Regions from separate parts of the Mesorhizobium sp. WSM4849 genome, predicted to be linked through region 1. Evidence: riboswitches for the same ligand, from Rfam matches in the RefSeq annotation. Region 1 holds a riboswitch; the other holds the start of a gene.
The links. Region 1 has a riboswitch for S-adenosylmethionine ahead of AC0L3L_RS01175 (O-succinylhomoserine sulfhydrylase). Riboswitches for the same ligand answer to the same signal wherever they lie in the genome.
Positions count from the first base shown of each region.

Region 2: it holds a riboswitch for S-adenosylmethionine, as region 1 does, so the genes downstream of both, metX (homoserine O-acetyltransferase MetX) here and AC0L3L_RS01175 (O-succinylhomoserine sulfhydrylase) in region 1, are expected to answer to the same signal.

Region 1 is NZ_JBVVPW010000001.1:252,075-256,999, forward strand. Features, by position in the region: gene AC0L3L_RS01160 (Hsp33 family molecular chaperone) at 1-92, shown strand, start outside; gene apaG (Co2+/Mg2+ efflux protein ApaG) at 254-646, opposite strand; gene AC0L3L_RS01170 (ceramide glucosyltransferase) at 872-2,026, shown strand; gene AC0L3L_RS01175 (O-succinylhomoserine sulfhydrylase) at 2,073-3,263, opposite strand; SAM riboswitch at 3,338-3,415, opposite strand; gene AC0L3L_RS01180 (2'-deoxycytidine 5'-triphosphate deaminase) at 3,540-4,634, shown strand; gene AC0L3L_RS01185 (ABC transporter substrate-binding protein) at 4,728-4,925, shown strand, end outside.
Region 2 is NZ_JBVVPW010000004.1:210,301-215,225, reverse strand. Features, by position in the region: gene AC0L3L_RS06110 (prephenate/arogenate dehydrogenase family protein) at 43-978, opposite strand; gene hisC (histidinol-phosphate transaminase) at 998-2,107, opposite strand; SAM riboswitch at 2,419-2,496, shown strand; gene metX (homoserine O-acetyltransferase MetX) at 2,616-3,785, shown strand; gene metW (methionine biosynthesis protein MetW) at 3,844-4,458, shown strand; gene AC0L3L_RS06090 (DUF1194 domain-containing protein) at 4,538-4,925, opposite strand, start outside.

The DNA.
Region 1 (4,925 bases):
ACAGCAGCGAGGATGGCGGCATTCATGTCGCCTGCGAATTCTGTTCGAAGCAATATGACTTCGACCCGGCGGAGTTTGCCGCCGCGCAATAACGAGCGTCAGTGCTGCCTATCTGCCCGCTGGCATTCTTCCAATGGAAGTAGGAATCGCCAAATACCGAGTGCGGCGCCTTCGCAGAGTTTGGGTTCCTCGCCCCACGGAGTGGGGCACCCTCTCTCCTCCGCTTCGCGAGGGCGAGGAACCCAAGTGAGCGTCAATTGACGGTGCGCCGCGTGCCCGGCAGGTCGAGCGAAAAGGCGGGGATGGCGACATCGAACGTCTCGCCCCGCTTGTTGCGCATCGTGTAGTGGCCGACCATGATGCCGGATGGCGTTGAGAGCGGGCACCCAGACGTGTATTGATAACTGTCGCCGGGGTTGAGTTCGGGCTGGTCGCCGACAACGCCGGCGCCGCGCACTTCCTCGACCCGGCCGGTGCCGTCGGTGATGTGCCAATAGCGTGACAGAAGCTGCACGAATTCATCCGACTGGTTGTCGATGGTCACCTGGTAGCCCCAGACATAGCGGTTCTCCGACGGGTCGGAGCGATCTTCCAGATAGAACGGCCTGACCTGTACTTCGATGTTGCGCGTAACGGCGCTGTACATAGACTACTCCACAATATGTAGACGGAACTCTCGACGCTCTCCGCAGCTTGGTCAACGGGGTGCTTCCCGTCGCTGCCCGCCTGCTTTGCGCGCAGGTGCCGAAGAACAATGTCATTTAAGTGACACATGACAATGATGGTGTGCAGGGCCGGGCGACTCAGCATTCTGTCGAACTGTTGAAACGGCTTTCATGCGGCCGGTTTTTTCTGGAGTGACCAGATATCGATGGAATTGACAGTCACAGCCGCCTTGCTTTCCACAGCTCTGCTTCTTGTCAATCTCGCCAGCATCCTGCTCGCTTCGTTGAAGCTGAAGCGGCCTGGCAGGATCACGCCGGCAGCCGGCAAGGCGCCGCCGGTGTCGATCGTCGTGCCGTCGCGCGGCGTCGAACCGTTTGCCGAGGAAACGCTCGAGCGCGCCTTCTCTCTCGACTGGCCGCGCTATGAGCTCATCTTCTGCGTCGCCCATGCCGATGACCCGGTGGTCGGGCCGATCACCGACGCGATCGCCCGCTTTCCAGCCGTGCCGGCCCGGCTGCTCGTCGGCGACGACCGCATCAGCGGCAATCCGAAACTCAACAATTGCGTGAAGGGCTGGGAGGCCGCGCGCCACCGCTGGGTCATCCTTGCCGATTCCAACGTCCTGATGTCGAGGGACTATGTCCAGTATCTGATGGCGGCATGGCGGCCGGACACTGGCCTTGTCTGCTCGACGCCGATCGGCTCGCGGCCGGACGGGTTCTGGGCGGAGGTCGAATGCGCTTTCCTCAACACGCTGCAGGCGCGCTGGCAATATACCGGCGAGGCGCTCGGCCTCGGTTTCGCCCAGGGCAAGAGCATGTTGTGGAACAAGCCCATGCTCGACGCCAATGGCGGCATCCGTGCGCTTGCCGCCGAGATTGCCGAGGATGCCGCCGCGACCAAGCTGGTCAACGGGCTTGGACTGCGTGTCAATCTCGTCGCCTCGCCCTTCGAGCAGCCGCTCGGTTTGCGCACATTTGGCGAAATCTGGTCGCGTCAGGCCCGCTGGGCACGCCTGCGCCGCGTCACCTTCCCCCTGTTCTTCGCGCCCGAGATCCTGATCGGAGCGGCGCCACCGCTGGTGCTTGCGCTGGTTGCTGCAGCAGGCGCCGGCTTCAGCCTGTCGGCAACCGCCGTTGCCGTGCTGGTAGTCGCCTATCTCCCGGAATGCGCTCTCGCCTCGGCCAAGGGCTGGCACCTGTCGCTGCGCATGATCCCGGCGATGGTTGCGCGGGACGTGATGCTTCCCGCCATCTGGGTGCGCGGCTGGCTCAGCGGTGCCGTCGACTGGCGCGGCAACACGATGACCATCCACACCAGCGCCGGTGCGGAATTGGAAGAGACCCCGTCGGGCGCCTGACCGCGCTTGGCCTGACGATTCGAGCGAAGCTGTTCGGCGCGTATCCCTATCTGGCGGCTTTCAGTGCCTGCTCGATGTCTTCGAGCAGGTCGTCTGTGTCCTCCAGGCCGACGGACAGCCTGAGCGTGCCTGGCCCGATGCCGAGTTCGGCACGCGCCTCATCGCTCAGATTCTTGTGCGTCGTCGTCGCCGGATGGGTGATCAGGCTCTTGGCATCGCCGAGATTGTTAGAGATCAGCACGATATCGAGCGCGTTCTGGAAGGTGAAAGCCGCCTGTTTGCCGCCCTTGACGTCGAGGCAGATCAGCGTCGAGCCGCCCGACATCTGCTTCTTGACGACCGCCGCTTGCGGGTGATCGGCGCGGCCGGGATAGATGACGCGGGCGATCTCCGGCTGCTCGGCGAGGAAGTCCGCGATCCGGCCGGCACTTTCCGTCTGCTGGCGCACGCGCAGCGGCAGCGTTTCCAGGCCCTTCAGCAGCGTCCAGGCATTGAACGGCGACAGGCTGGGACCGGTGTGGCGGAAATAGTCGTGCAGGTTCTCGTCGATCCACTTCTTGTCCGACAGGATGACGCCGCCGAGACAGCGCCCCTGGCCGTCGATGTGCTTGGTCGCCGAATAGACGACGATATGGGCGCCGAGCTGCAACGGCTTCTGCTGTAAGGGCGTGGCAAAGACGTTGTCGACGATCAGCCGCGCTCCGATCGAATTGGCAAGTGAGGCGACGGCTGCGATGTCGACGACTTCCAGCGTCGGATTGGTCGGGCTTTCAAGGAAGAACAGCTTTGTGTTGGGCCTGACCGCCTTTTCCCAATTGGAGATTTCGGTGCCGTCGACCAGCGTCGCCTCGATGCCGTATTTCGGCGCCAGCGTTTCGACCACCCAGCGGCAGGAGCCGAACAGCGCGCGCGCCGCCACGATGTGGTCGCCGGCCTTGGCGCTGCACAGCAACGCCGCTGTGACCGCCGCCATGCCGGATGCGGTGGCGCGGGCATCTTCGGCACCTTCCAGCGCGCACATGCGCTTCTCGAACATGTCGACCGTCGGATTGGCATAGCGCGAATAGATGAAGCCCGGTTCCTCGCCCTTGAAGCGGGCTTCCGCCGCCTGCGCCGTGTCGTAGACATAGCCTTGCGTGAGATACATCGCCTCGGAGGTTTCGCCGAAGCCGGAACGCAGCGTTCCTGCATGCACGAGGGCGGTCTGAGGCTTCCAGTTGCGCTTGTTGCTCGTCATCACCTTGTTCCAAACACCAAAAATGGTCCAAACACAAAAAAACCGGCCGCGAAAGTCGCAACCGGTCCATACGGCCTTTCGGCCCGACGGTCCTTTAGCGACTTGTTTAACGTGGCTGCAAGCCGACCGGCCAAATCACCACGGGATAATGACCCTTTAGACCTGCACCGCGCTTGCGTCAATTGCCGGCATGATTAAGAGGTTGTACCAGCAGGTTCCGTGGCAAGGACCTGCAACAAAACGAGACCTCGCCCGGCCTTCGAGCGGAGCCAGACTTTGCGGCAGACAGGCATTCTTCCCGATCAGGACATTTCCGCGCTGTTCCAGTCGGGCGCTCTGAAATCGCCGCGCGCGCTTGATGCCGACCAGGTCCAGCCGGCCAGCCTCGACCTCAGGCTTGGCGACAAGGCCTGGCGGGTGCGCGCCTCCTTCCTTCCCGGCCCCAACCACAGGGTTGCTGAAAAACTCGACCGTCTGAAGCTGCACGAAATCAATCTCGCTGATGGTGCGGTGCTGGAGACGGGCTGCGTCTATATCGTGCCGCTGCTCGAGAGCCTGGCGCTTCCGGCAAGCATTTCCGCCTCCGCCAACCCGAAGAGCTCGACCGGACGGCTCGACATCTTCACCCGCGTGATGACCGATCGTGGCCACGAGTTCGACAAGATCGCTGCCGGCTACAACGGCCCGCTCTATCTGGAAGTCAGCCCGCGCACCTTTCCGATCGTTGTCCGCGCCGGCTCGCGGCTGTCTCAGATCAGGTTCCGCACCGGCAATGCGCTTTTGTCGGAAAGCGAGCTGCACGAATTGCACCGTGCCGAGACGCTCGTCGCCACCGAGCCACCGAATATTTCCGGCGGCGGTATTGCGCTGTCGATCGACCTCGATGGCGACAAGGACGGGCTGGTCGGCTACCGCGGCAAGCACCACACCGGCCTGGTCGATGTCGACAAGCGCGCGGCACAGGATGTCGTCGATTTCTGGGATCCGCTCTACAAGAGCGGCGCCGGCGAACTGGTGCTCGATCCGGACGAATTTTATATCCTCGTCAGCCAGGAAGCGGTGCATGTGCCGCCGCTCTACGCCGCCGAGATGACGCCCTTCGATCCGCTGGTTGGCGAATTCCGTGTTCACTATGCCGGTTTCTTCGATCCGGGCTTCGGCCATTCGGCGGCCGGCGGCACCGGCAGCAGGGCGGTGCTCGAAGTGCGCAGCCACGAAGTGCCGTTCATCCTCGACCACGGCCAGATCGTCGGGCGGCTGGTTTACGAGCACATGCTGAAGCGGCCGCAGGCGCTCTACGGCACTGATCTCGGCTCGCACTACCAGGCACAGGGCCTGAAACTGTCCAAGCATTTCCGCGTCGCACGCTGATCGCCGATTAAATCAGACTGTGCTTGCCTGACCTTGTAGGCCGTGCTTGGTTGTGCCCAACCGTCAAGGTGGTTGGAACCAAGGGAACAAGAAATGCAGATTTCAAGATGGATCGCATCGGCAGCAGCAGCTGCCATGCTGGTGATGGCTGCCGGGTCCATGTCGGCGCAAGCACAGGAAAAGTTGAAGATCGCCACCGAAGGCGCTTATCCGCCGTTCAACACCATCACCGCGGATGGCAAGCTCGTCGGCTTCGACATCGACATTGCCAATGCGCTTTGCGCTCAGATG
Region 2 (4,925 bases), on a different contig from region 1:
ATCGGATTTTCCCAAAACCGGTGCCCCTTTTGGTCCGATGCCCTATCCCTTGGCCGGATGTTCCACCGCCTGCCGGCCAAAGTCCGGTACGTCGATGTCCTGGCCGGCCTCGATGATCGAGCGGCGGACGGCGCGGGTGCGGGTGAACAGGTCGAACAGTTTTTCGCCGTCGCCCCAGCGGATCGCCCGCTGCAGCGAGGCCAGATCTTCCGAGAACCGCGCCAGCATTTCGAGGATGGCATCCTTGTTGTGCAGGCAGACATCCCGCCACATAGTCGGGTCGGACGCGGCCAGGCGAGTGAAGTCGCGAAACCCGGAAGCCGAATATTTGATCACCTCCGACTTGGTCACCGACTCCAGATCGTCGGCGGTGCCGACGATGTTATAGGCGATGATGTGCGGCAGGTGCGAGACGATCGCCAGCGTCATGTCGTGATGCTGGGGATCCATCGTGTCGATGTTGGACCCGCAGCGCCGCCAGAATTCCGAGAGTTTTTCCAATGCGGCCGGATCGGTGCCGGGCAACGGCGTGAAGATGCACCAGCGGTTTTCGAACAGGTCGGCAAAGCCGGCGTCCGGGCCCGATTTTTCGGTGCCGGCCAGCGGATGGCCGGGAATGAAATGCACGCCGGCAGGCACATGCGGCTGCATCTGCGCGATGACCGAGGCCTTGGTCGAGCCGACATCGGTGAGGATCGCGCCCGGCTTCAGCGCCGGTGCGATTTCCTCGGCGACCTCGCCCGAAGAGCCGACCGGCACCGAAACGATGACCAGGTCGGCATCGCGGACCGCCTCTTTCGCATCCATCGCGTAGGAGGAGCCGAGGCCGAGTTCCCTCGCCCGCGCCAGTGTCGCTTCGCTGCGCGTCGAGATGGCGACGTGGCCGGCAAGGCCTTCGCGATGGATTACGCGGGCCAGCGACGAGCCGATCAGGCCGATGCCGACCAGCGCGATCTTTTCGAACATCGGTGATGTCATTGTTTCAGCTTTTCGGGGTTCAGCTTTTCAGAAATGCCGCAAGGGCGGCGACAACGCCGCGATTGGCCTCTTCGGTGCCGATGCTCATGCGCAGTGCATTCGGGAAGCCATAGCCGGAAACGCGCCGCAATATATAGCCGCGCGCACAGAGGTAATCGTCCGCAGCCGCCGCCGAATGTTTTTTGTCCTCGGGAAAGTGGATGAGGACGAAATTGCCGACGCTCGGCGTCACCCGCAGTCCGAGCTTGGTCAACTCCTCGCTCACCCATCGCAGCCAAGTGTCGTTATGAGCCACGCTGCGCTCGACATGGGCGCGGTCGCGGATCGCGGCAATGCCGGCCTCGATCGCCGTCGCGTTGACGTTGAAGGGACCTCGCACGCGGTTGATCGCGTCGATGATATGCATCGGCGCGTACATCCAGCCGATCCGCGCACCGCCGAGGCCGAGCTTGGAGAAGGTGCGGGTCATAACCACGTTTTCCGCGCCAGCCACCAGCTCGACGCCGGCTTCATAATCATTGCGGCGGACATATTCGGCATAGGCTGCATCCAGCACCAGAAGCACGTTTCGAGGCAGGCTGGCATGCAGGCGGCGCACCTCCTGGAACGGCAAATAGGTGCCGGTCGGGTTGTTGGGATTGGCGAGGAAGATGATCCTGGTACGCGGCGTCACCGCAGCGAGGATCGCATCGACGTCGGCGCGCTCATTGGTTTCCTTGACCGACACCGGGACAGCACCTGCCGACTGGATGTAGATCTTGTAGACCATGAAGCCGTGTTCGGTGATCACAGCTTCATGGCCGGGCGCGAGATAGGTCTGCGCAAGCAGGCCGAGAATCTCGTCGGAACCATTGGAACAGACGATGTTCGCCGGGTTGAGGCCATGCACCTCAGCGATCGCCTCCCGCAGGCGCCTGGCGGTGCCGTCGGGATATATGTCGAGTTTGGCCGCGACGTCGCGCGCGGCTTCTATCGCCTTCGGCGAGGGGCCGAGCGGGTTCTCGTTCGACGACAATTTGTGGACCTTGGCAACGCCGGCCGGCGCCGTGCTTTTGCCCGGCACATAGGCTTCGATGTCCATGATCCCCGCGCGGGGCGTTGGACGTGCCTGATCCGATGCCTGGTTCATATTGCAAAAATCCGTCGAGAACGCTTCCACCTAGTGTGGTGGATTTGAAGTTCCTGCCATTTTGGTGGCAACAGCGCTCAGGAACTTCAAATCCAGCACACTAGAATTCATTGGTTGCTAGTGTGGCGAATCCGAAATTCGCCCACTGCGCTGCTCCAACGCGATGCGAATTTCGGATTCGCCACACTAGAAGCCGCAGCGGAAATACAAGCCGTGGCCTGGAATGTCGAGAGGCGGCGATCATGGGTGAGCGACTGGCGTGGGTGAACGACTGGCCGTTGACGCCGAGACGCTCCGGTCCTAGAAGAAAGGCGAAATCCCGTGGTGATTTGGCCGGTCGGCTTGCAGCCACGTTAAACAACTCGCTAAAGGGCCGTTTGCATCCTGTAACCGGCTTTGCGAAGGCGATGTCGGTTTTTTGTTGTCCGTAGCCGGCCGGACAGTCGCATCGACCCGAAAATCGGAATCGACTTTCGGAAAGCGCGATGGGTTAATGTAAGAGGATGCGATGGTCGCGCTGCGCACTAAAAGAACCAACAACGAGGCCGACGAGCCGTCGAGCCCGGTGTTGCGTTTCGGTGCCGACAAGCCGCTCAAGCTCGATGCCGGCACGCTGCTGTCACCGTTCCAGATCGCCTACAAGACTTACGGCACGCTCAACGACGCCCGCTCCAACGCCATCCTCGTCTGCCATGCACTGACCGGCGACCAGCATGTCGCCAGCACCAATCCAGTGACCGGCAAGCCGGGCTGGTGGGAAGTGCTGATCGGCGCCGGCAAGATCATCGACACCAGCCGCTTCTTCGTCATCTGCTCAAACGTCATCGGCGGCTGTCTCGGCTCGACCGGCCCCGCCTCGACCAATCCAGCCACCGGCAAGCCCTACGGGCTCGACCTGCCGATCATCACCATCCGCGACATGGTGCGGGCGCAGTTGATGCTGGTCGACCATTTCGGCATCGAAAAACTGTTCTCGGTGCTCGGCGGCTCGATGGGCGGCATGCAGGTGCTGCAATGGGCGTCGAGCTATCCGGAGCGCGTTTTCTCAGCACTGCCGATCGCCACTGGCGCGCGCCATTCCTCGCAGAACATCGCCTTCCATGAGGTCGGCCGGCAAGCGGTGATGGCCGATCCGGACTGGCATGGCGGCAAGTATTTCGAGCAGGGCAGGCGCCCGGAAAAGGGCCTGGCTGTGGCGCGCATGGCCGCTCACATCACCTATCTGTCGGAAGCGGCCCTGCACCGGAAGTTTGGCCGCAACCTGCAGGACCGTGAAGCGCTCACCTTTGGTTTTGACGCCGACTTCCAGATTGAGAGCTATCTGCGCCATCAGGGCATGACCTTCGTCGACCGCTTCGACGCCAACTCCTATCTCTACATGACCCGGGCGATGGACTATTTCGATCTCGCCGCCGATCATGGCGGCCGGCTGGCCGACGCCTTTGCCGGCACCAGAACCCGTTTCTGCCTGGTCTCCTTCACCAGCGACTGGCTGTTCCCGACCGAGGAGAGCCGCTCGGTCGTTCACGCGTTGAACGCGGCCGGCGCCTCGGTGTCCTTCGTCGAGATCGAGACCGATCGCGGCCACGACGCCTTCCTGCTCGACGAGCCGGAGCTGTTTGCCGCCATCAACGGCTTCATCGCCTCGGCGGCTCGCGCCAGGGGGCTCAGCGCATGATCCTGAAAAGGCGCAGACTTTTCGGATCAAGGTCATGCGCCAAGCAAAAGCCACGATCATGAGTGTCAACCACGCCCAGCGCGTCGACCTCGAAGTCGTCGCCGATCTCATCCCGCCGCAGTCGCGGGTGCTGGACGTCGGCTCCGGTGATGGCCTGCTGCTCGAATTGCTGCAGGCAACGAAGCAGGTCGACGGCCGTGGGATGGAACTGTCGCAGCGCGGCGTCAACGAATGCGTGGCGCGCGGCCTGTCCGTCATCCAGGGCGACGCCGACAAGGACCTCAAATTCTATCCCGACAAGGGTTTTGATTTCGTCGTCCTGTCGCAGACCTTGCAGGCGACCCGCAACCCGAAGCTGGTGCTCGACGAGTTGCTTAGGATCGGCAAGCACGCCATCGTCTCCTTCCCCAATTTCGGCCACTGGCGGGTGCGCCTTTCGCTGTTCGTCGAAGGGCGGATGCCGGTGACCAAGGACCTGCCCTATTCCTGGTACGACACGCCCAACATCCATTTCTGCACCATCCGCGACTTCGTCAATCTCTGCGAAGAGCTCGGCGCAACGGTAGAAAAGGCAACCGCGCTCGACGCCAATGGCCAGAAAATCGGCCTGTCGATGCCTTGGTGGTTCTGGAATTTCTTTGGCCAGCAAGCGGTGTTCCTGCTGAAGCGATAACGGCCGTCGCATATGGCGCGCGGCCGGCAAGAGTCCGGAGACCATCTGCGACTGTTCGCCATTCATCGACCAAGTCTAGCTAGCGATCAAGCTCCGGAAAATACGGATCGGAGAAAAACTGGCGGCCGCGCTCGCCTTGCAAACAGTCGACCGGCGTTGCCGCATCGACCCGGAGTGTCGCGGGAGCGGCCCTGGGACCGGCAACACCGCTGACCTCCAGGACCAGCTTGCGGCGTATGGCGGTCACGAATTCGGAAGCGGCATAGACCGGCAGCACGAAGGAACCTGGCCCGCCGGTAACGCACTCGGCATAGTACCGGTCGAGATGGCTAAAGCTGGGCGACGGGCTGATCAGGATCGGCAGGCCGTTGACGACGATGTCCTTTGCCACCGCGGCGTCGCGTGTCGTGGTGACGGGCATCCCGGTATTGTTGGGGCCATCGCCTGAAATGTCGATGACGCTGCGC